Neorhizobium galegae bv. orientalis str. HAMBI 540: one gene and its partner. The protein of the gene in region 1 interacts with the protein of each later gene in a pairwise test. Links are inferred from orthologs where the notes say so. Each region holds a gene or a part of one and is shown on either strand. Other genes may lie near its edges.

Region 1 (11,141 bases):
ACGCGGCGGCGACACCGCAACTGCCGGACGTGGAGCCGCGGAACTTGCTGTTGAACATGTAGTCGAGGGTGACGTCGGTGCGCAGGTAGCTGTTGATCTGGTAGCCGACACCGCCCCCGAGCGTGAAGGCATCACGCAGGTCGGAGCGGCCGAATTCTGCAAGCGCCACGCCGGGTCCGCCGGTACCCTGGTAGAAATCGGTGCCGCGCGACTTCTTGAAGGAATAGCCGACGTCGCCGCGAAGGTACCAGCCGGTAGCCTCCTGAACGGTCACTTCGGGCGCATCCTGATAAGGCTCCGGCTGCGGCTGGTAAAGATCGGCGGAATTGGCGGCACTCACCGTCAATGTCAGCGCAAAAGCGCTGGCCAGCAACTTTTTCATGGGTTCATCTCCAAAGCTCGTATCGCGTATGGCATGCAAAGCGGGCAGCCAACGGGTTGATCCGCTGTGGATGATGATCGACAAAGGTTAAGTCTCGCTTAACCATGCTTGTTTACCGCGCGTTTTCCTAAAACAGCCGGAAATTCTACAATTAAACTTATGTTGAGAGAGTTGGACAAGGCGTTCGCGTCGAACGGATCCCTCTTTTGTAGGCTGACCGAGCAAGGCAGGCCATATCCACGCCAGCCGCCAAACTATTGGCTTCATTTACTTCAGTAGAAGCGGCGTTAGCAAAAGGTAATTTAAGCTTAGATAAACAATTAATTCTTTATAAACCATAGATGCATACTTTTAGCATATTCGGAGCTGGGAAATACCGGGAGATCTGCAGGGGCCGAATGAGTGGAGGGAGTTTGCCGATGCGTTTCAATCGGGGACATCTTGTTCACCGAACAAGCAACTTCAATCGAAATTGCCGCCATGAAATATCCTGATGCTCTTCCGGAGAAGATCGACCGCGTATAGCTGCGACGCGAGGCGCCGCAAAAGAAAGAACTGTCCATGAGCAATGTCAAAACATTCGGCATAGCATTCCGACTGGCTGTCGGGTTCGGCTTTTTGCTTCTCCTGATGATCGGCCTGACTTTCTACTCCACCAGCCAGGTTGCGACGATCGACAACAACCTCGAAACCGTGAATGACGTCAACAGCGTCAAGCAGCGCTTTGCCATCAACTATCGCGGCAGCGTGCACGACCGCGCGATCGCGATACGCGATGTGACGCTCGTCACGTCCGATGCCGAGCGCAAGGAAGCGGAAGCGCTCATCGGCAAGCTCGCGGCCTCCTATGCGGAAAACGAAAAACGCATGGCGGATATGGTCGGCGCGCCCTCCGGCGCAACGGATCGGGAAAAGGCAATATTGGCTGAAATCGCCGACATCCAGTCGAAGACCAACCCGCTGGTTGCCCAGATCATTTCGCTGCAGCAGAAAGGTGATGGCGAGGCGGCGCGCAAGATCCTGCTGGAGCAGGCCCGTCCCCTCTTCGTCTCCTGGCTCGGAGCGATCAACAAGTTCATCGACTATCAGGAGGCGCTCAACAAATCGATCGGCGGCGATGTCCGCAACGCTGCGAGCGGCTTTAGAAACCTTGCGCTGGCCGCCCTCGGCATAGCAGCGCTGCTTTCGATCATTGTCGCCTTCTTCACCGCCCGCTCGATCATTGGACCGCTCTCCAAGCTGCAGCAATCGCTGAAAGCCATGGCTGCGGGCAACCTCGAAGGCGACCGGACGATCGAGGCGCGCGGCGACGAGATCGGCATGCTGGCCCGCGCCGTGGCCGCCCTTCGGGAGGCCATCTCCATCAAGGCGGAGCGCGAGGCGGATGCCGAGGCTAAGCGGACCGTTGGAGAACGCCACAGGCTGGAACAGGACGCGACCGAGCGTAGTGCGCTCGCAGAACAGACGAGCCAGGCGGTCCGCCAGCTCGCCGACGCTCTGCAGGCCCTGGCAAACGGCGACCTGACCCGAGAGATCAACACACCCTTCACTCCCTCGCTCGACCAGTTGAGGGCCGACTACAACGCCGCAGTGGCGAAACTTCGCGAAGCGATGCAGAAGGTTGCCGCGAATGCGAGTGCGATAGCCGCCGGTGCCCAGGAAATCCGCTCGGCCTCCGACGACCTCGCCAAACGCACCGAACAGCAGGCGGCCTCCGTCGAAGAAACCGCAGCGGCCCTGGAAGAGATCACCACGACGGTTTCCGACTCCAGCCACCGCGCTCAGGATGCTGGCAACCTGGTGCGCATGACCAAGGAAAATGCCGAGCGTTCCGGCCGGGTCGTCCGTGATGCGGTCGACGCGATGGGCAAGATCGATTCGTCTGCCGTCGAGATCGGCAACATCATCGGCGTCATCGACGAAATCGCGTTCCAGACCAATCTGCTCGCTCTCAACGCCGGCGTCGAGGCTGCCCGTGCCGGCGAGGCCGGCAAGGGCTTCGCGGTGGTGGCGCAGGAAGTGCGGGAACTCGCCCAGCGTTCCGCCAAGGCGGCAAAAGAGATCAAGGAACTGATCCACACCTCCAACGACCACGTGAAGAGCGGCGTGGCGCTGGTCGGGGAAACCGGCAAGGCCCTGCAGGAGATCGTCATCCAGGTCCAGCAGGTCAACGGCAATGTCGAGGCTATTGTCGAAGCCTCGAAGGAACAGTCGATCGGCCTCAAGGAAATCAACACCTCGGTCAATACAATGGATCAGGGAACGCAGCAGAACGCGGCCATGGTCGAGGAAACCACCGCAGCGGCGCACAGTCTTGCCCGGGATGCGGAGGGCCTGTTCCAGCTTCTGTCGCAATTCCATATCGGCGGCGGTGCCGTAACGGGAACGTCTTCGCATCGCGGCTCGCCCGCACTCGCATCCGGCAGCAGCCGCCCGGCCACCTCGCCGGCCCGCAAAATGGTTGCCAAAGTCGCGCAGTCATTCCAGAGCAATGCCGCTGCCGCAAAGCAGGACTGGGAAGAGTTCTGAGACAGCAAGAACGGCGATCCGGCTATCCGGAACTTGCCGCAAAAATAAAGGCCACCCGCGAAAACCGCGGGTGGCCTTTTTCATTGGGATTGCTGCGCAGTCAGGCCGCGTTGCGGACGTTGGCGATGACGCCGACCAGTCCATCGACGATGCGCTCGATCTGTCCCCGGTCGTCGCCTTCCGCCATCACCCGGATCAGCGGCTCTGTGCCGGACGGGCGGATGACCAGGCGGCCCTTGGCGGCGAGTTCGGCTTCCGCATCGGCGATCGCCTGACGCACGATTACGTCCTCCAGCGGCTTGCCGCCCTGGAAACGAACATTCTTCAGAAGCTGCGGCACGGGCTCGAAACGGCGGCAGATCTCGCTGACCGGCCGGCCAAGGCGCTTGGCCCGCGCCAGGACCTGCAGGCCGGCGACGAGGCCGTCACCGGTCGTGCCGAAATCGGAAAGCACGATATGGCCGGACTGTTCGCCGCCGACGTTGAAATCATGTGTGCGCATATGCTCGACGACATAACGGTCGCCGACCTTGGTGCGTGCCAGATCGAGGCCCTTGCCGTTGAGAAACCGTTCCAGGCCGAGATTGGACATCACCGTCGCGACGATGCCGCCGCCTTTCAGCTTCTGGTCCTCGGCCCAGCTCTCGGCGATAACTGCCATCAACTGGTCGCCGTCGACGATCTCGCCGCGCTCGTCGACGATAATCACGCGGTCGGCGTCGCCGTCGAGTGCGATGCCGATATCGGCGCGCACTTCATGCACCTTCTTCTGCAGCGCTTCCGGGCTGGTCGAGCCGCAGTCGAGATTGATATTCGTGCCGTTGGGCTCGTTGCCGATGGTGACAACCTCTGCGCCGAGTTCCCACAGCGCCAGCGGAGCAACCTTGTAGGCTGCGCCATTGGCGCAGTCGATCGCGACCCGCAAGCCATGCAGGGTAACGTCGCGCGGCAGCGTGCGCTTCACATGTTCGATATAGCGGTAGATGTCGCCCTCGACGCGCTTTGCCCGGCCGATGTCGCCGGACTTGGCGAGCTGCGAATGCAGGTCGCTGTCGAGCAGGTCCTCAATGCGCATTTCGAGCTCGTCGGAGAGCTTGTAGCCGTCCGGACCGAACAGCTTGATGCCGTTGTCCTCATAAGGATTGTGCGAGGCGGAGATCATCACGCCGACATCGGCGCGCAGCGAGCGGGTGAGCATGGCGACGGCCGGCGTCGGGATCGGCCCGAGCAGGAAGACGTCGAGGCCGGCGGCGGTAAAACCCGCCACCATGGCGTTTTCCAGCATATAGCCCGAGAGACGCGTATCCTTGCCGATCACCACCCGGTGGCGATGATTGCCGTTGCGGAAGATCGTACCGACGGCGATGCCGACGCGCATCGCAAGATCCGGCGTCATCGGGTGGATATTGGACTGTCCGCGAATGCCATCGGTGCCAAAATAGCGGCGTGTCATGTAAGCTCCTTCGTCATCGCGCCTGAGCGTCGCGGTCTTAAGCAGGGAATCGAACCCTGCAATATGTTAGACGGCAAAACCGGCCTGAAGCTTGGCTCATGCCATAGTTTAACGGCACAAGCACATAAATTAGCGTCAAAATCGATTATATCCCGTTACTAATAAATAAACCCTTCCAAGCAAAAGCCGCCGTGGATCACTCCACGGCGGCTTTTGATGCTTATAGCAAGGGTCAGTGCGGCTGCGGTTCCAGACCGCTTTCCGGCTCGCCGCTCTTCGGCTCGTCCTTCTTTGGGCCCGCGCTCGGCACGGCCGAACCACGAGTCGGAGTAGCATCGTCGCCAAGATCGCGTGACGGCTTCTTGCCCTTGATCAGCCCCTTGATCTCCTCGCCCGACAGCGTTTCGTATTCGAGCAGCCCTTCGGCGATCGCCACGAACTCGTCGTGCTTGGTCGTGAGAATCTCACGCGCCTGGGTATAGGCCTCATCGATCAGACGACGCACTTCGTTGTCGATCTTCTGGGCGGTTGCTTCCGAAACGTTCTTCGACTGCGAGACCGAGTGACCGAGGAAGACTTCCTGCTGGTTCTCGCCATAGGCGACCTGGCCGAGTTCGTCGGAGAAGCCCCACTGGGTGACCATGGCGCGGGCAAGCTTGGTGGCCTGCTCGATATCCGAGGAAGCACCGGAGGTGATGTTCTCCTTGCCGAAGGTGAGTTCTTCCGCGATACGGCCGCCCATCATGATGCAGAGGCGCGACACCATCCACTTGTAGCTCATGGAGTAGCGGTCGCCTTCCGGCAACTGCATGACCATGCCGAGTGCACGGCCGCGCGGAATGATCGTTGCCTTGTGCAGCGGATCGGCGACGGCGACATGCAGCGCAGTGATGGCGTGGCCGGCTTCGTGATAGGCGGTCAGCTTCTTTTCGGCCTCGGTCATGGCCGACGAGCGGCGCTCGGCGCCCATCATGATCTTGTCCTTGGCGTCTTCGAACTCGCTCATGGTGACCATGCGCTTGTTGCGGCGCGCGGCCATCAGGGCTGCTTCGTTGACGAGGTTCATGAGGTCCGCACCGGAGAAGCCGGGCGTTCCACGGGCAAGAACCTTGAGGTCGACATTCGGTGCCAGCGGCACGTTGCGGGCGTGAACCTTGAGGATGCGCTCGCGGCCGACGATATCCGGGTTCGGCACGACGACCTGGCGGTCGAACCGGCCGGGACGCAGGAGCGCCGGGTCGAGAACGTCCGGACGGTTGGTCGCGGCGATCAGGATGATGCCTTCATTGGCCTCAAACCCGTCCATCTCGACAAGGAGCTGGTTTAGGGTCTGTTCGCGTTCGTCGTTACCGCCGCCAAGACCGGCGCCACGATGACGGCCGACAGCGTCGATTTCGTCGATGAAGATGATGCAGGGCGCATTCTTCTTCGCCTGTTCGAACATGTCGCGCACGCGGCTTGCGCCGACGCCGACGAACATTTCGACGAAGTCGGAACCGGAAATGGTGAAGAACGGAACGTTCGCTTCGCCGGCAATCGCACGGGCGAGCAGCGTCTTACCGGTGCCCGGAGGACCGACAAGCAGCACGCCGCGCGGAATACGACCGCCGAGACGCTGGAATTTCTGTGGATCGCGGAGGAATTCGACGATTTCTTCGAGGTCCTGCTTGGCTTCGTCGACGCCGGCGACGTCCTCAAAAGTCACGCGACCATGCGCCTCGGTCAAGAGCTTGGCCTTGGATTTGCCGAAGCCCATCGCGCCGCGCGAACCGCCCTGCATCTGCCGCATGAAGAACAGCCAGACGCCGAGGATGAGCAGCATCGGCAGCAACGTGCCGAGATAGCTGAGGAAACCCGAGGACCCGTCCGTTTCCGGGCGCGCGACGATGGTGACGTTTTTCGCCTGCAGTCGATCCATCAGCGAATCGTCGATGACGGGCGAATAGGTCTGAAATCCTGATCCGTTCTCGGTGTAGGTGCCGAGCACCCGGTTGCCCGTGACGACGACATCCCGCACTCGCCCCGAATCCACATCCCGCAGGAACTGCGAATACGGGACCTCACGCGAGCTGGTCTGCGACGGCGCCGTCTGGAACATGCTGAACAATGCGACCAGCAGGAGGGCTATGATGACCCAGAGGGCGATATTACGAAAGTTTGGGTTCATTGAACTCCCCGGACTGCGACGGCCTGCTTCTTGAGGCGGCCGCCTTGCTTGCCGCATAACATAGGGTTGCGGCAAGTCCTTGCCAAGGCGAACAGGAGCCGCCGTCTACCTTTTCCGCGAGGAATCCTTAACTGGCAGCCGGGGAAAACCGTCGCATCCGAGCAAAACCGCGAACTCGATACCGAGATTAAGCTCGAACTGCGGCAAAAAGCGGTCGAAAGGCGCAAGCAGAGGTTGGACGATACTTCGTTCGGCCACTTCTTTGTTTTGCCGGTCATCCGCCGAAAGAAGGGCATTTGTTTCGATGAAAGGCATCGCCGCCACGGCGCGCGTGGCGATGGCGGGCGGCACGCCGGGAAACAGCGCCAATGCCTCGTCGCGATCCGGCGCGGTTGGGCCGACGACGATCTCGTCCGGGCCGGCATTCGTGATGCGGTAGCGACCGTCCCAGATTGCCGTATCGCCGGGGCCAACGTGCAGCGGCAGTATGCCGCGGTTTTCTCGGACGATATAAAGCCCGTCGCGGCGCCGGTCGAAGATCACCCGGCCGGCGGTGATCCGTCCAGGCTGGCCACCGTCGAGAAAGACCATGACCCGGTCCATGCTGTCGCTGCCGAGTGCATGCGCCCTCCCCCCGAGCACCGCGGCGAGCAATGACAGTGCATGACGCCGCACGGCCGGCTCGCCTTGAAGGCCTGCGGTATCGAGATGCGCCAGAATACCCTGGCGGATCGTCACGTGCTCGCGGACAAGCCGCGCCGCCTCGTCGGAAAGCGCGGTGCGCCGCACCGCAGCCACGTCCTGGGCGGCAGCATCGAACGGCCTTTCCTGCGTCAGCCGCCCGCGGACCCGTACCCGCTCGTAGTGCGGATCGAGATTGCTGGGATCGTCGATCCAGCCCTGCCCTTCCCTGGTCAGGAAGTCGCGGATATCGGCTCGGCGGCTATTGAGGAACGGCCGGAGCAGCCAGCGGCGGCGATCGAGCAGCACGGCCTGCGCCATGCCCGCAAGGCCCGAATTTTCTTCGCCCCCATTGCGGGCGGCGCGCATCGCGATGGTTTCCGCCTGATCGTCGAGCGTATGACCGGTGAGGATGGCGGTTGCATCGATCTGGGCCGCAATCTCGACCAGCAGCCGGTAGCGAGCCTCACGGGCCGCGTCGGAAATGCCGGTGACAGGCTTTTCTCCCTCCCAGCGGCGGATGAAATGGGGAATGCCGAGCCGGCCGCAAAGGGCAGCGACGGTGCGCGCCTCGTCTGCGGAGCCAGGTCTCAGCGCATGATCGATCGTCGCCGCGAAAAGCGACAGGCCGGAGCCGGGAGAATTTGACTTCGAGAGGGCAACCAGCAGCCCGCTGGAATCGCTGCCGCCGGAAATGGCGACGAGAAGGCGCGCGGGTCTGGCGATATCGGCGATCAGCCGCGCGGTCGCCTGTTCGGGCGACAGGATTTTCGGGCCCGCGGTCACGGGAGGATCAGCAGGCGAGGCGCTTCTGTTCGCTGCCCACCTTGGCGAGCACGGCCTTGGGCGCGCTCGGATAACGCCGGGTGACTTCCTTGAGGGTTGCGCAGGCCGTATCGGTATTGTCGAGTGCGGCAAGCGACATGCCGAGCTTCAACAGCATTTCCGGCGCCTTGGCGGATTTGCTATAGGTCTGATGCGCGTTGAGGAAGGTCTTGGCGGCGTCGTTGTACTTGCCTTGGGAATATTGCGACTCGCCGAGCCAGAAGCTCGCATCCGCCACCTTGGCGCCCTTCGGAAAGGCTGTCAGGTAGCCATTGAACTCCTTCTCGGCGAGCGGATAGTCGCCTGCAAGCACATGATTATAGGCGGTCTGATAGGCATCGTTCTCGCTACCAAGCGAGGCGGTCTGCTGCGGATCGGGTCTGCCCGTCGATGCCGGCGGCGTCTTGCCGGAAATCTGCGGGCCGGTATCGACGCCCGGAAGCCCGGCGGCATTGTTGGCCCGGTCGTTACGGCTGGCGCCGCGCGGATTGCCGTTCTGGTCGATATCCATCGACCCGAGCGTCGTCGGTGGCGGTGCGCGGCCGGGCGCGGCTGCCCCGCCGACGCCCTGACCGGACGGCGATTCGATGATCCGTGCGACATCGTCGGAGGACTGCGCGGGAGCAGTCGCTTGCGGCAACGGGGGCTGGGCGGCGGGAGCGCGGTTGGACGCCACGGCCGGTTTCCCGCCCGCGTCGTCCACTTCAGTGCGCTTCTTCTTTTCCAGGTCCTGGAAGCGGAATTCGTTGTCTTCCTGCGTCTTGCGCAATTGCTCCTGCATCTGCAGCAGCTGAAAACTCATTTCCTCGATCCGGCCGTTCAACTGCCGGACCTCTTCCTGGAGCTGCTGGATACGGACGGCATCATTGCTCTGCGCCAGAATGACCGGGGGCGGAGTGGTTTCCCGCGGCTGCTCTGCGGCAGGCTGATTGCTGCCCTGGAAGAGTTTCGGCAGTGCGAAAGCCCCAGCCGGGGCGCTCGTCGCCATCAGCCCCAGCATCGCTGCCAAGACAAGTTTCTTCATCTTTGTCCGTCCTGCTCTTTAGTCTGCGCCGGATTGGCGCGAGAGGAGATTTTTTCCAACTGCCGGCAAAAAGCAACCGAGCGCCCGGTCAAAAATCCCGGAAAACAGGGCTAAACTATGGAAAAAACAAAAAGGCGGCCCGAAGACCGCCTTTTATTTTCGAGCTGTTGCTCGGATTACATACCGGCGCCGCCGAGAACGGTGACGGCGCGACGGTTCTGCGACCAGCAGGAGATGTCGTCGCAGACGGCAACCGGGCGTTCCTTGCCGTAGGAGATGGTCTTCATGCGATTCGCCGGAACACCGCGCGATGCGAGATATTCCTTGGCGGCAGCAGCACGGCGGGCGCCGAGCGCCAGGTTGTATTCGCGCGTGCCGCGTTCGTCGGCATGGCCTTCGACGGTGATCGCGTATTTCGGATAGCGGCCCAGCCACTGGGCCTGACGGTCGAGCGTCTGCTGTGCGTCGGCGCGGATCGAAGTGCTATCCGTGTCGAAGAAGATGCGGTCGCCGACATTGACGGTGAAGTCCTGGGTCGAACCGGGCGTTGCAGCGCCGGCGCCGTTGAGGCCGAGCTCACCGGCATTGTTCGGCAGGTTCTTCTTGTTGGCGCAGCCGGCAAGCGCAAGCGCCACAGTCAGGGCGATAACGGCAGGATTGCGGGCGAGGATCTGCATGCGGCTCATCGCCGAAGTATCGGTGCGGCTCATGGCCGGTCTCTCCTTGATCAGTATTTCAGAGTTTCCAGATTCTAACCGGGTTCGGTTAACCATGCTCAAATTCTTATGGTTAACAAAATATTCCCGGTGTCCCTTTTCGTTCATTTTCAGCAGATTGGGGCGGGAAAGAGGCGGAATCCCGCCTCTTTCATCAAGGCGCCCTATTCGAGCAGCGGCGACCAGGCCGGATCCGAACCGTAGGAAGGCGTCTTGACCTGCAGCTCGTTATAGCCGGTCAGGTCGATGGAATAGAGCTGCGGGCCGCCGGCGCCGGCATTCTGGCGGAAGAACATCAGCACACGGCCGTTCGGCGCCCAGGTCGGACCTTCGTTGTGGAAGCCGCTCGTCAGGATGCGCTCGCCGGATCCGTCCGGCTTCATCACACCGATCGAGAACTTGCCGCCCGACTGCTTGGTGAAGGCGATCAGATCGCCGCGCGGCGACCAGACCGGCGTTGAATAGGAACCGTCGCCGAAGGAGATGCGGGTCTGGCCGGAACCATCGGCATTCATCACGTAGATCTGCGGACGTCCGCCGCGGTCGCTTTCGAAGGCTATGCGGCCGCCATCCGGTGCATAGGAGGGCGAGGTGTCGATCGCCGCCGTGGAGGTGAGCCGCGTCGTGGTACGCGAGCGCAGGTCCATCGTATAGATGTTGGAATTTCCTTCCTGCTGAAGGCTCATGATCACTTTCTGGCCGTCCGGAGAGAACCGCGGCGAGAACGTCATGCCCGGGAAATTGCCGACCACTTCGCGCTGCCCGGTCTCCAGCTGCAGCAGATAGACCCGCGGCTGGTTGCCCTCGAACGACATGTAGGTGACTTCCTGCCGGCTCGGCGAGAAGCGCGGCGTCAGCACGATATCCTTGGTGTTGGTCAGCATGCGGACGTTGAAGCCGTCCTGGTCCATGATCGCCAGCTGACGCTGGCGGGCGGTCTTCGGCCCGCTTTCGGAGACGAACACGACGCGGGTGTCGAAATAGCCGTTCTCACCGGTGATCTGCTTGTAGATCGCATCGGCGATGATATGCGCGACACGGCGCCAGTTCTCCGGCTGGGTGAAGAACTGCTGGCCGGTCATCTGGCTGCCGGCAAACGTATCCCAGAGCCGGAACTCGGCACGCAGGCGGCCGTCGCCTTCGCGGGTGATACGGCCCGTCACCAGTGCCTGCGCATTGATGACCTTCCAGTCCTCGAAGCGCGGCGCCTTGTTGGGATCGGCGATCTTTTCGATGAAGGCGCTTTTGTTGATCGGCGCGAAAAGCCCGGAGCGCTGCAGGTCCGCTGCGATCACCTGGGAAATCTGTGCGCCGAGTTCGTTGTTCGACAGGAAATCCGTCACCGCGATCGGCAGCGGCTGGAT
Region 2 (11,217 bases), 880 kb from region 1 along the record:
TACAAATTTGTAAGGTGGAACAGCTTGCCGCCGCGGCTGTCACGGGTTAGGCGGGGCTGAGATCCTGCCGCAACAAAACCTGAATTGTGCCGCTTGGAGCATCGCAGAGCGCCTGACTAAAATACCGCTCTACAAACCGGAAGCCCCATGAAAATCCTCCTCATAGAAGATGACGAGAAGACGGCCAGCTATATCGTCAAAGGTTTTACGTCGGCTGGACATGTCGTGGATTGGGTTGTCGATGGCAGGGATGGGTTGACGGCCGGACTCGATGCTTCCTACGACGTGATGGTCGTAGACCGGATGGTTCCAGCTCTAGACGGACTGACGCTCGTAAAGAGCCTTCGCGCAGCCTCCGTCCGAACCCCGGTTCTTTTCCTCACGGCCATGAGCGGTGTCGATGACCGCGTTGAGGGTCTCGAAGCCGGGGGCGATGATTATCTCGTAAAACCTTTCGCCTTTTCGGAGCTGACGGCGAGGATCAACGCGTTGCTCAGGCGTCCGCCAATGGCTGCGGAGAAGACGAAGTTGCGCGTCGGTGATCTTGAACTCGATCTGGTCAAGCGAACTGCCGAACGGGCTGGGGTGCTTCTTGAACTGCTGCCGAGAGAATTCACGCTGCTGGAGCTTCTGATGCGAAACGAGGGAAGGGTGCTTACCAAAACGATGCTTCTGGAGAGGATCTGGAACTTCAATTTCGATCCGCAGAGCTCCGTGGTCGAAACTCATATCAGCCGGTTGCGGTCGAAGATCGATAAACCGTTCGATTTCCCGCTCCTGCACACCGTGCGCAACACCGGCTATAGCCTGCATGCGCGGCGGTAGCTTCTTCAAGAGCACGGCTGTCCGGCTTGCCTTCCTCTACATATCGCTGTTTGTCGTCTCCTACCTGGCAGCCAACGTCATCGCCTACCAGATGGTGCTGAATTTTCTCGACGACCGGCTCAACGCAAACGTTATGGAGCGATACAGGGAAATCGGGTCAGCCTACGAGGCTCGCGGTCTCCCAGGCGCAGTCAGCATGATCAACAGCCATGGTCCGGCGATCCGAGGCGAAGAGACGATCTACACGCTCCGGAATTCACCCGGAGCGCTGATTGCCGGAAACGCTGAACTGAAAGGCGTTGCAAAAGGCTTCTCCACCCTGAGGCCGAAAGATCAGCATCAAAGCGATGCCAACTACAAGCTGTTCAGGGGCCAGCTCGACGGGAACGACCTGACGGTCGGCATCAGCTACGGCGACACCGATGAACTGGCTCGGATCGTGCTGATCAGCTTCGGGTGGGCGACCGCAATCGTATTTGCAGTCGGACTGGGCGGAGCCGTCGTCCTCAGATATCGCACTCGTCGGCGGATCTCGGAGCTGTCTCAAACCGCTCATGCCATCGGACGCGGCGAGCTTGCGAGGCGACTGCCGGTCTCGTCGAGGATGGAGGAGATCGACATGCTATCGTCGGAGGTCAACGTTGCGCTGGAGCGTCTGGAGGCGAGCGTCGCCACCTTGCACCAAGTAACAACGGACGTTGCTCATGACCTGAAGACGCCCATCGGTCGCACGTTCCTCATTCTGGACGATGCCCTGCAAGCAGAAACAATGGAAGAGGCCAAAAATGCGGTAGAAGCCGCTCTCGCTGAACTGACTGCGATAGCGAACACGTTCGACGCACTCCTGAGGATTGCTCAGATTGAGGCCCGCAACAGGACTGCCCATTTCAAGGCAATCGATCTCACGGCGCTGGTCCGCGACATCTACGACATTTACGACGTGATCGCCGCGGAGGCCAGCTACGAGCTTCGTATACAGGAAGCGGGAGAGGAATGTCAGGTTCGCGCCGATCCAGATTTGATAAGGCAGATGTTGGCCAATCTGCTCGCCAACGCGCTCCGTCATACCCCGTCCGGGTCCACCATCACATTGGGCTTGACGCATCGCGGTGGCGCGATCTGCCTGAGCGTATCCGATGACGGCCCAGGCATTCCTGCGGAAGAGCGGGAGCGGGTCTTCGATCGCTTCTATCGGCTGGAAAAAAGCAGAACCACTGTCGGATCAGGTCTTGGCCTCAGCCTCGTAAAAGCGATTGCAGAGCTTCATGGTGCGAAGGTCGAGTTGCTGGACAATGCGCCGGGACTGTCCGTGGTTATCCTGTTTCGCAGCATCTGAGGCTGCTCCGCGTGCGGCATGATCCCGCTGATATGGGCGCGATCAGCGTGGGCGAAGTCGACCTGAAACAATCACGGTTGCACATCGATCACCAGCATCAAGCCGCCACCGCCATCGACCTCGACATTGTTGTTGGTCGTGTGGTGGGGGATATGGCAGTGGACGAGCCATTTGCCCCGCCGCTGGGCGGTCCATATGACATCATACCGTTGTCCGGGAGCAACGTTGACCGTATCAGCCAGATAACGGGCTGGCGGCGGTAGCGTCTCGCCGTCACGCGCAGCGACCTCGAACGGGCCTCCGTGAATGTGCATCGGATGGATGGCCGTCGTGTGTGAACCGACGAAGCGCACCTTCAATTTCTGCCCGACCTTCATCCTGATCGTGTCGGTTGCGGGATAAGATTTCCCGTTGATCGTAAAGAAGTTGGGCAGGGCGCCTTCCATCGGCATGGCGGGATATGTGAGCCACTCCCGCTTCACCCATTCCTGAAGTTGCATCGTATATTCGAGATCGGCAGGAATTTCATTGGCCGCATCCTTGGGATCGATGATCAGTGCTCCGTAGAGGCCAAGGGACTGCTGCCGATCTACATGGTCGTGCGTGTGGTAGAAATATGTGCCGGACTGCCCGACCGTGTACTCGTAGGTGAAGGTCTGCCCCGGTTCTATCGGCTTCTGGGTGATCTGGGCCGGCCCGTCCATTTCGTTTGGCAGGATCAGGCCGTGCCAATGGACGGTCGTGCTTTCCGGCAGCCGGTTGGTGACGTTGATCCGGACCTTGTCGCCTTCCGCGACCCGCAAGGTCGGGCCCGGAACCTGATTGTTGTAGGCATAAGCCTCCACCGTTTCGCCAGGCAATATCGACCATCGGATCACCGAGGCAGTCAGGTCGAAGACCTTGACGTCGCCCTCGATGCGCGGCTGAAGGACTTCGCCGCCAATCGCCGTCTCCCGCGCCTGAAAACTCGTGAGACGCGGATCGACAGCCGCCATGTCGCGCATCGCGTCGCCGGGCGTATCGAACGCCATGATCATCCCCGGGGCCATGATCGCACTCCCGACATCGTGGGCGCTCAGATGCATGTTCACCCTGGTGAACGGATAGGCGAAGCCGGCGACCAGCATGATCGACGTGAAACTGGCCATCGCAGCGATCTGGACGCGGGTAGGGGCGAATGCACGGTTTGGGTGATCTTGCCCCGACCCGTGATGCTGATGGCTGCTGGCTTCCTCTTGTCGGTGCTCGTCTTCGTGGGCATGTGCGCCCTCCTGCCGGTGCGGCCCATGCATGTCGCCGGCCATTTGGCCTCTCTCCGTCATCAGCCCGTGCTTCAGTCCCTTGGCGACCAGCCAGACATTGAACGGGTAGGCGATCGCAAAACCTACCCCGATGCCCAGGGCCATTACGCCCCAGAAGAGCATTTCTCCCGGCCACATGGCCCTCATGTCGCGGCCCATCATCAGGATCGCCATGACCGGAGCCATCCCGGCCATCATCGCATTCATGCTGATGAATTCCGGCATGAACGAATTTCGGACATTCTGCCAATAGGAGCCGCCCATCATGTTCTTCATGAACAGAGCCTGGAAGATGAACAGGCCGAGCGTGAAACCGGCAATGTATTCGATGATGATGTCGATCCACATCGGCAGGCCGAGAAGAGCAGTGATCGCGGCGGCGATGATGATGCCCGTGGCGTCGCCGGCAACGCAGTGGATGGTGGAGCCGATCCCCTGCTTCCACAGCGGCTTGATGAACTCCTCATGCGTTCCGGGCACAGGTTCCTTGTCCGCCAGGATGTAGAGAAGCAGGCCGATCGGCCCGAGGTAGAGCGTGACGAGGATGAAGCCCCATTTCATCACCGCCGGTTCGGGATTGTTCCTGAACTGGTCCCAGGCAACGTACAGAGTGCTGAGGCCAGCCAGGATGAACCAGACGAAGAGAAGGTAATCGATTGGCTGGATGAACATGGCTTCCTCCACATCGCGAAGTCACGAGATGGAGCGGACGCTACAAGTTTCCAGCGTTGGAAGGTCAAACGCTTCCAGGCGTATTTCAGGCGTTCTGCTTTTGCGTGATCGACGTTGACGGGCTGGCGGTGCCATGCTTCATCATCGACCCAGACAGGTCGTTTTCGGCTGGCGATACCGGGCTCGCAAAAGGCAGGCGGACGATATCGACAGTCGCGACAGGGCCCGGATGGGATTTGAGGAGGCGCGGTCATGGGCAAGCGGATCGTATTCACCGGCGGCAGCGGCAAGGCCGGACGGCATGTCGTGCCGTATCTTCTTGGGCAAGGGCATGAGGTGTTCAACCTCGACCTGGTGCCGCTCGATTGCCCCGGCGTCAACACTCTCATTACCGATCTCAGGGACGGCGGCGAGACTTTCAATGCGCTTTCCATGCATTTCGGATTCAAGGGGCTGGAAAGCGGCAAGGGGCCGGCGCCCGTCGATGCGGTGGTGCATTTCGCCGCCGTGCCGCGCATCCTGATGCGGCCCGACAACGCGACGTTTTCGGCCAACACGATCTCCACCTACAATGTCATCGAAGCGGCGATGAAGCTTGGCATCTCCAAGGTGATCATTGCATCCAGCGAGACGACCTATGGCGTCTGCTTCGCCGAAGGCGACAAGAACTATCATTCGTTTCCACTCACCGAGGATTACGATGTCGATCCCATGGACAGCTACGGTCTCTCCAAGGTCGTCAACGAGAAGACGGCGCGGGCCTTCGCCATGCGTTTCGGCGCAGATATCTATGCGCTGCGGATCGGCAACGTGATCTCGCCGGAGGACTACAGCCGCTTCCCCGGCTTCCTGGCGGACCCGCCGTCGCGCAAGCGCAATGCCTGGAGCTATATCGATGCCCGCGATCTCGGCCAGATCGTGCATCTGTGCGTTGAAAAGGACGGGCTGGGCTTCCAGGTCTTCAATGCGGTCAACGACACGATCACGGCGCGCGAGCCGACCAGATCCTTCCTTGAGCGTTGGGCGCCCGGAACGCCGATCACCGGCGAGATCGGCGAATTCGAGGCGCCGATCAGCAACCGCAAGATCCGGGAGGTGTTGGGTTTTGCCGAAAATCACAACTGGCGGAATTACGTCTCCGACTGATCCGCATCGCTAAAACAGGGGAAAGCCGTCAAACGAGATTGGTCGTGCCGAGCTGTGCTACTATATGATTCCATGACGATGGAATCGGCGGCCTGACCCCATGAAACAATATCTCGATCTTCTCCGGCATGTGATGGAAACCGGCACCGACCGGGGCGACCGGACCGGCAAGGGCACCCGCTCGGTGTTCGGCCACCAGATGCGCTTCGACCTCGCGGAAGGTTTTCCGGTCCTCACGACCAAGAAGCTGCATCTGAGATCGATCATCCACGAGCTCCTGTGGTTCCTGAAGGGCGACACCAATATCGCCTACCTGAAAGAGAACGGCGTTTCGATCTGGGATGAATGGGCCGACGAGAAGGGCGAGCTTGGGCCCGTCTACGGCTACCAGTGGCGCTCCTGGCCCGCCCCCGACGGCAGCCATGTGGACCAGATCTCGCAGCTGATCGAGGGCCTCAAGGTCAATCCGAATTCGCGCCGGCATATCGTATCGGCCTGGAATGTCGGCCAGCTCGACGACATGGCGCTGCCGGCCTGCCACTGCCTGTTCCAGTTCTATGTCGCGGACGGCAAGCTCTCCTGCCAGCTCTACCAGCGCTCGGCCGACGTTTTCCTCGGGGTGCCCTTCAACATCGCCTCCTACGCGCTGCTAACGATGATGGTGGCGCAGGTCACCGGCCTGAAGCCCGGCGACTTCGTCCACACGCTCGGCGATACGCATATCTATTCGGATCATTTCGAGCAGGCGAAGCTGCAGCTGACCCGCACTCCCAAGGCGCTGCCGACGATGCGCATCAATCCCGCAGTGAAGGACATTTTCTCCTTCCGCTTCGAGGATTTTGCGCTCGAAGGGTATGAGGCCGATCCGCATATCAAGGCGGCGGTGGCGGTGTGAGCAGGCCTCGCCTCGTCATCATCGCCGCGGTTTCGCAGGACGGCGTCATCGGCCGCGATGGTGACATGCCCTGGAGGCTTTCGACAGATCTCAAGCGCTTCAAGGCGCTGACCTTGGGCAAGCCGGTCATCGTCGGGCGCCGAACCTTTGATTCCTTCGGAGGACGGCCGCTTCCGGGTCGGCCGCATGTGATCGTCACCCGCAACCCGGATTTTTATTATGACGGCGTCGATGTGGCTGCGTCGCTTGACGAAGCCATTGAGATTGCCGGCCGCAGGGCGCAGGAAACCGGTTCGGACGAAATCTTCGTGCTGGGCGGTGGCGAGATTTACGCGCAGGCGATCGGGATCGCCGACATGCTGCGCATCACCCATGTCGAAACCGGGATTTCCGACGGCGATACGCTCTTTCCGCCCATCGATCCGGATCTCTTCGATAAGGTGGAGGAGATAGCGGTTCCGGCCGGCGAGAAGGACAGCTATCCGACCCGTTTCGCCACTTATGTCCGTCGAGCCGCGACAAACTGAAACATTTCGTTACCGTTGAACGGGAAGTTATTGAACCTGCGTTGAAAGCGGGCCTCCCCATCCCTATAACGGGCAATAGCCAGATCGATGCCGCACGGCAGGGTCGCGGCTTGGGAGCGAATACGAACAAAGAGGTTTTGATGCCCTGGAGCAATCAGAATGGTGGCGGCGGTGGCCCTTGGGGCGGCGGTGGCGGTAATAATCAGGGGCCCTGGGGACAGGGACCGAACCGCCCGCGCGGCGGCGGGGGAAGCGGCGGGCCGCCGGACCTCGAAGACATCATAAGGCGCAGTCAGGACAGGCTGCGCGGCATGATGCCCGGCGGCTTCAACGGCGGCGCCTTTGCGATCGTAATCATCGTCATTTTCGCCTTCCTCGCCTTTCAGTCCATCTACACCGTTCAGCCGGACGAGCGTGGCGTCGAACTGCGTTTCGGGCGGCCGAAGGATGAAATCTCAATGCCTGGCCTGCATTTCCATTTTTGGCCGCTCGAAACCGTCGAGATCGTCAAGGTCACCGAACAGCAGCAGAATATCGGCGCGGCGCGGGGCTCCAGCTCCAATGCCGGCTGGATGCTGACCGGCGACCAGAACATCGTCAATGTGCAGTTCTCGGTCCTGTTCACCGTCACCGATCCGAAGGCCTATCTGTTCAACCTCGAAGGCCCGGCCTCGACGCTGCAGCAGGTTTCCGAAAGCGCCATGCGCGAAGTCGTCGGCCGCCGCCCGGCGCAGGACATCTTCCGCGACAACCGCGAAGGCATCTCGACCGAAGTGCGCAATATCATCCAGGGTACGATGGATACCTACGGCTCGGGCCTTTCCATCAATGCCGTGCCGATCGAGGATGCAGCTCCGCCGCGTGAAGTGGCCGATGCGTTCGAAGAAGTACAGCGCGCCGAACAGGACGAGGATCGTTTCGTCGAAGAGGCGAACCAGTATGCCAACCAGAAGCTCGGTCAGGCGCGCGGTCAGTCAGCCCAGGTCCGTGAAGAGGCATCCGCCTACAAGGACAAGGTCGTCAACGAAGCGCAGGGCGAGGCGCAGCGCTTCGTCTCGATCTACAACGAATATGCCAACGCGCCTGAAGTGACGCGCCGGCGGATCTTCCTCGAAACCATGGAAACGGTGCTGAAGAATTCCCGCAAGATCATTCTGGACAACAAGGACGGCGTGGTCCCCTATCTGCCGCTCAACGAGATGATCAAGCCGCAGACGAACCAGGGAGGCACACGATGAACTCCAATCGACTCCCCGCAATCCTGATCGGCCTCGCCGTTCTCCTCGTGCTGATCTATTCGTCGGTTTTCGTGGTCAACGAGCGCGAACAGGCAGTCGTCGTCCGCTTCGGTGAGATCCAGGACGTCAAGCGCGCGCCTGGCATCTATTTCAAGCTGCCATTTGCCTTCATGGATGCCGATCGTGTCCAGTATGTCGAGGACCGGGCTTTGCGCTTCGATCTCGACAATATCCGCGTACAGGTGCGTGGTGGTGCGTTTTATGAAGTCGACGCTTTCGTCGTCTATTCGATCGCCGATCCGCGCCTCTTCCGGGAAACGGTCTCGGGTGATCGCGATTCGGCCGAATCGCGGCTTCGCACCCGCCTCGATGCAGCGTTGCGCCGTGTCTACGGTCTGCGCAATTTCGACGCGGCACTCTCCAACGAGCGCTCCTCGATGATGCAGGAGGTTCGCACCGACCTCACTGCTGCGGCGGAAACCCTGGGGCTTGCGATCCGCGACGTTCGTATCCGCCGCACCGACCTCACCCAGGAAGTCTCTCAGCAGACCTTCCAGCGCATGAAGGCCGAGCGTCTTGCCGAGGCTGAACTGATCCGCGCCCGTGGTAACGAGCAGGGGCAGCGGCGTCGTGCCATTGCCGACCGTCAGGTCGTCGAGTTCGTCTCAGAAGCGCAGCGGGATTCGGAAATCCTGCGCGGTCAGGGTGATGCCGAGCGCAACAAGATCTTCGGCGAGGCCTTCCAGCGCGATCCGGCCTTCTTCGAGTTCTACCGCACGATGCGCGCCTATGTGGCCGCACTTGCCGATAACGGCACGACGCTGGTGTTGTCGCCGGATTCGGAATTCTTCCGGTTCTTCAACTCGTCCGCAGGCCAGGCACTTGCGCCTATCCAGACACCTGCACGGCCGGCATCGCCTGCTGCACCTGCAGCGCCGGCGAACTGATCCGACAGACTGGGGCGGCGCAAAAGCCGCCCCTTTCATAACAAGACCGTCCACAGGCGTGACGGGCAGAGGGTGCAATCCTCACGAAAAGGTAATTTCCACCGTCGTCATTCCGCCCTATGCTCTGCCGAAACTCCGCCCGATTCAAAGGTTCCTATAGCCTGCCCGGGTCGAGACCGCTCTTCCGGGGTGATGCGGACAATCCAACAGCGAGGACGCCAGATGGCCCATTCGGTTCGATCGACCTTCAAGCGCACCGTCACGCTTGCGGCAACTTTTGCCGTGTTGGCGGCACCCTTGCAGGCGATTGCCCAGACACCGGTCCCTGCTGCTCCGGGGCAGAATGCCAATCCGCCCGCCGCCGGTTCTCCCGGCGTCATGCTGCCGGCCCCGCCGACACCGTCGCCGAGCATCAATCCGCCTCCGGCTCCAGGGCCGATGGCAGGCGGCGGCCCGGCCTCGATCGCCGATCTCGCCGAGGGCCTGCTCGATGCCGTCGTCAACATCTCGACATCGCAGAGCGTCAAGGACCAGGGTGCCGGCCCACAGCCGCAGATCCAGGAGGGCTCGCCATTCCAGGAGTTTTTCGAGGACTTCTTCGATGGCCAGGGCAAGCAGAACGGCAATCAGAAGGTTTCTTCCCTCGGCTCCGGCTTCGTGATCGATCCCTCCGGCTACGTGGTCACCAACAACCACGTCATCGAAGGTGCCGACGACATCGAGGTGATTTTTCCGAACGGCATGAAGCTCAAGGCCAAGCTGGTCGGCACCGACACCAAGACCGACCTTTCGGTGCTGAAGGTCGAGCCCAAGGCGCCGCTGAAGGCTGTGCGTTTCGGCGATTCCCGCCGCATGCGGATCGGCGACTGGGTGATGGCGATCGGCAACCCGTTCGGCCTCGGCGGGTCTGTGACACTGGGCATCATCTCGGCGCGTGGCCGCAATATCAATGCCGGTCCCTATGACAACTTCATTCAGACGGATGCGGCGATCAACAAGGGCAATTCCGGCGGCCCGCTGTTTAACATGCGCGGCGAGGTGATCGGTATCAACACGGCGATCATTTCACCCTCCGGCGGTTCGATCGGCATCGGTTTCGCCGTGCCGACGGAACTCGCCGAAAATGTTGTGCACCAACTGACCGAATTCGGCGAGACGCGTCGCGGCTGGCTCGGCGTGCGCATCCAGCCAGTAACCGACGACGTCGCGGCAAGCCTTGGTCTCGACCGGGCACGTGGCGCGCTGGTGTCGGGCGTGGTCAGCGGCGGGCCGATCAAGAACGGCGAGATCAAGGCCGGCGACGTGATCCTGAGCTTCGACAGCCAGGCAGTCAACGAGATGCGCGACCTGCCGCGCATCGTGGCGGAAAGCCCGGTGAGCAAGGAAGTCGACGTGGTGATCCTGCGCGACGGCAAGCAGCAGACCGTCAAGGTGACGCTCGGCCGCCTCGAAGACAGCGCCGAGCCGCAGGAGGAAGACGACCAGCCGGCCCTGCCGGAAGGCCAGGGCGAGAACAAGGCGCCCAACAACAATGCGCCCGGCGACCAGAAGGGCGAGCTCAGCCAGGATCCTGCTGCAGCCTTCGGCATGACGCTCGCCGTGCTCGACGAGGACCGCCGCAAGAGCTTCAGCATTGTCGAAAGCGTCGAGGGCGTGGTGATCACGGCCGTCGCGCCGAATTCGCCCGCCGCTCAGAAGGGGCTGAAGGTCGGCGAGGTCGTGGTCGAGGTGGCGCAGGACTTCGTCGAAAGCCCCGCCGACGTCGTGAAACGGATCGCTGTGCTGAAGTCCGAAGGCCGCCGCAACGCGCATGTGATGGTGTCCGATCCTTCCGGCAACCTGCGCTTCGTGGCGCTGCCGCTGGAGTAAGCTCAAGAGCGAGGCGGTCAGCGGGTGCGTCCCGCGGCCGTCTTCTGTCGATGCCATTCGTCGCGTGTGACCGCATAGACCACATGCGGTTTCAGATGCGGATGCGTATCCGGCACCCGCGGATGGTCGAAATCCATACCGGTGATCCGGTGCAGGCCGAGCCGTTTCATCACCGCGGTCGATCGCCTGTTTTCACCGACCGCAAAGGAGACGACCGCGTCGAGATGCTTTTCGCCGAAAGCGAAGTCGAGCAGGGCGCGTGCTGCCTCCGTGGCATAACCGTTGCCCCAGAACCGGGTCGCCAGCCGCCAGCCGACCTCCACCGTTTGCAGCGGAAAGATATCCGGCATGTTGGCGAGGGAAAGGCCGCAGAAACCCATGGGCTCCTGCGTTTCCTTCAGTTCCAGCGCGTAGAAACCGAGCCCCGTCTCGGTGATCGTGTCGTTGAGCTTGACGAGAAA

Evidence for each region.
Region 2: the proteins of ftsH (region 1) and hflC interact in binary tests that used the Escherichia coli proteins (3 or more experiments, as listed by UniProt). The link is inferred for Neorhizobium galegae bv. orientalis str. HAMBI 540 from one-to-one orthologs.

Annotation. Positions count from the first base shown.
Region 1 is NZ_HG938353.1:2,966,332-2,977,472, forward strand. What follows is about bases 4,065-6,987. They hold ftsH (ATP-dependent zinc metalloprotease FtsH), read right to left. Parts: upstream 6,532-6,987; coding sequence 4,597-6,531; downstream 4,065-4,596. Other genes in these bases: glmM (phosphoglucosamine mutase), read right to left, coding at 4,065-4,364; tilS (tRNA lysidine(34) synthetase TilS), read right to left, coding at 6,637-6,987. Outside these bases: RG540_RS14700 (outer membrane protein), read right to left, coding at 1-382; RG540_RS14705 (HAMP domain-containing methyl-accepting chemotaxis protein), read left to right, coding at 944-2,911; more of glmM, read right to left, coding at 3,012-4,064; more of tilS, read right to left, coding at 6,988-7,998; tol-pal system protein YbgF, read right to left, coding at 8,006-9,061; peptidoglycan-associated lipoprotein Pal, read right to left, coding at 9,238-9,771; Tol-Pal system beta propeller repeat protein TolB, read right to left, coding at 9,942-11,141. UniProt on the Escherichia coli protein: Acts as a processive, ATP-dependent zinc metallopeptidase for both cytoplasmic and membrane proteins. Plays a role in the quality control of integral membrane proteins.
Region 2 is NZ_HG938353.1:2,087,207-2,098,423, reverse strand. Bases 6,913-9,911 are described here. They hold hflC (protease modulator HflC), read left to right. Parts: upstream 6,913-7,936; coding sequence 7,937-8,887; downstream 8,888-9,911. Other genes in these bases: RG540_RS10510 (Do family serine endopeptidase), read left to right, coding at 9,110-9,911; hflK (FtsH protease activity modulator HflK), read left to right, coding at 6,913-7,940. Also shown: RG540_RS10550 (winged helix-turn-helix domain-containing protein), read left to right, coding at 148-825; RG540_RS10545 (sensor histidine kinase), read left to right, coding at 812-2,161; RG540_RS10540 (multicopper oxidase domain-containing protein), read right to left, coding at 2,233-4,134; RG540_RS10535 (NAD-dependent epimerase/dehydratase family protein), read left to right, coding at 4,387-5,280; RG540_RS10530 (thymidylate synthase), read left to right, coding at 5,381-6,175; RG540_RS10525 (dihydrofolate reductase), read left to right, coding at 6,172-6,702; more of hflK, read left to right, coding at 6,843-6,912; more of RG540_RS10510, read left to right, coding at 9,912-10,756; RG540_RS10505 (GNAT family N-acetyltransferase), read right to left, coding at 10,774-11,217.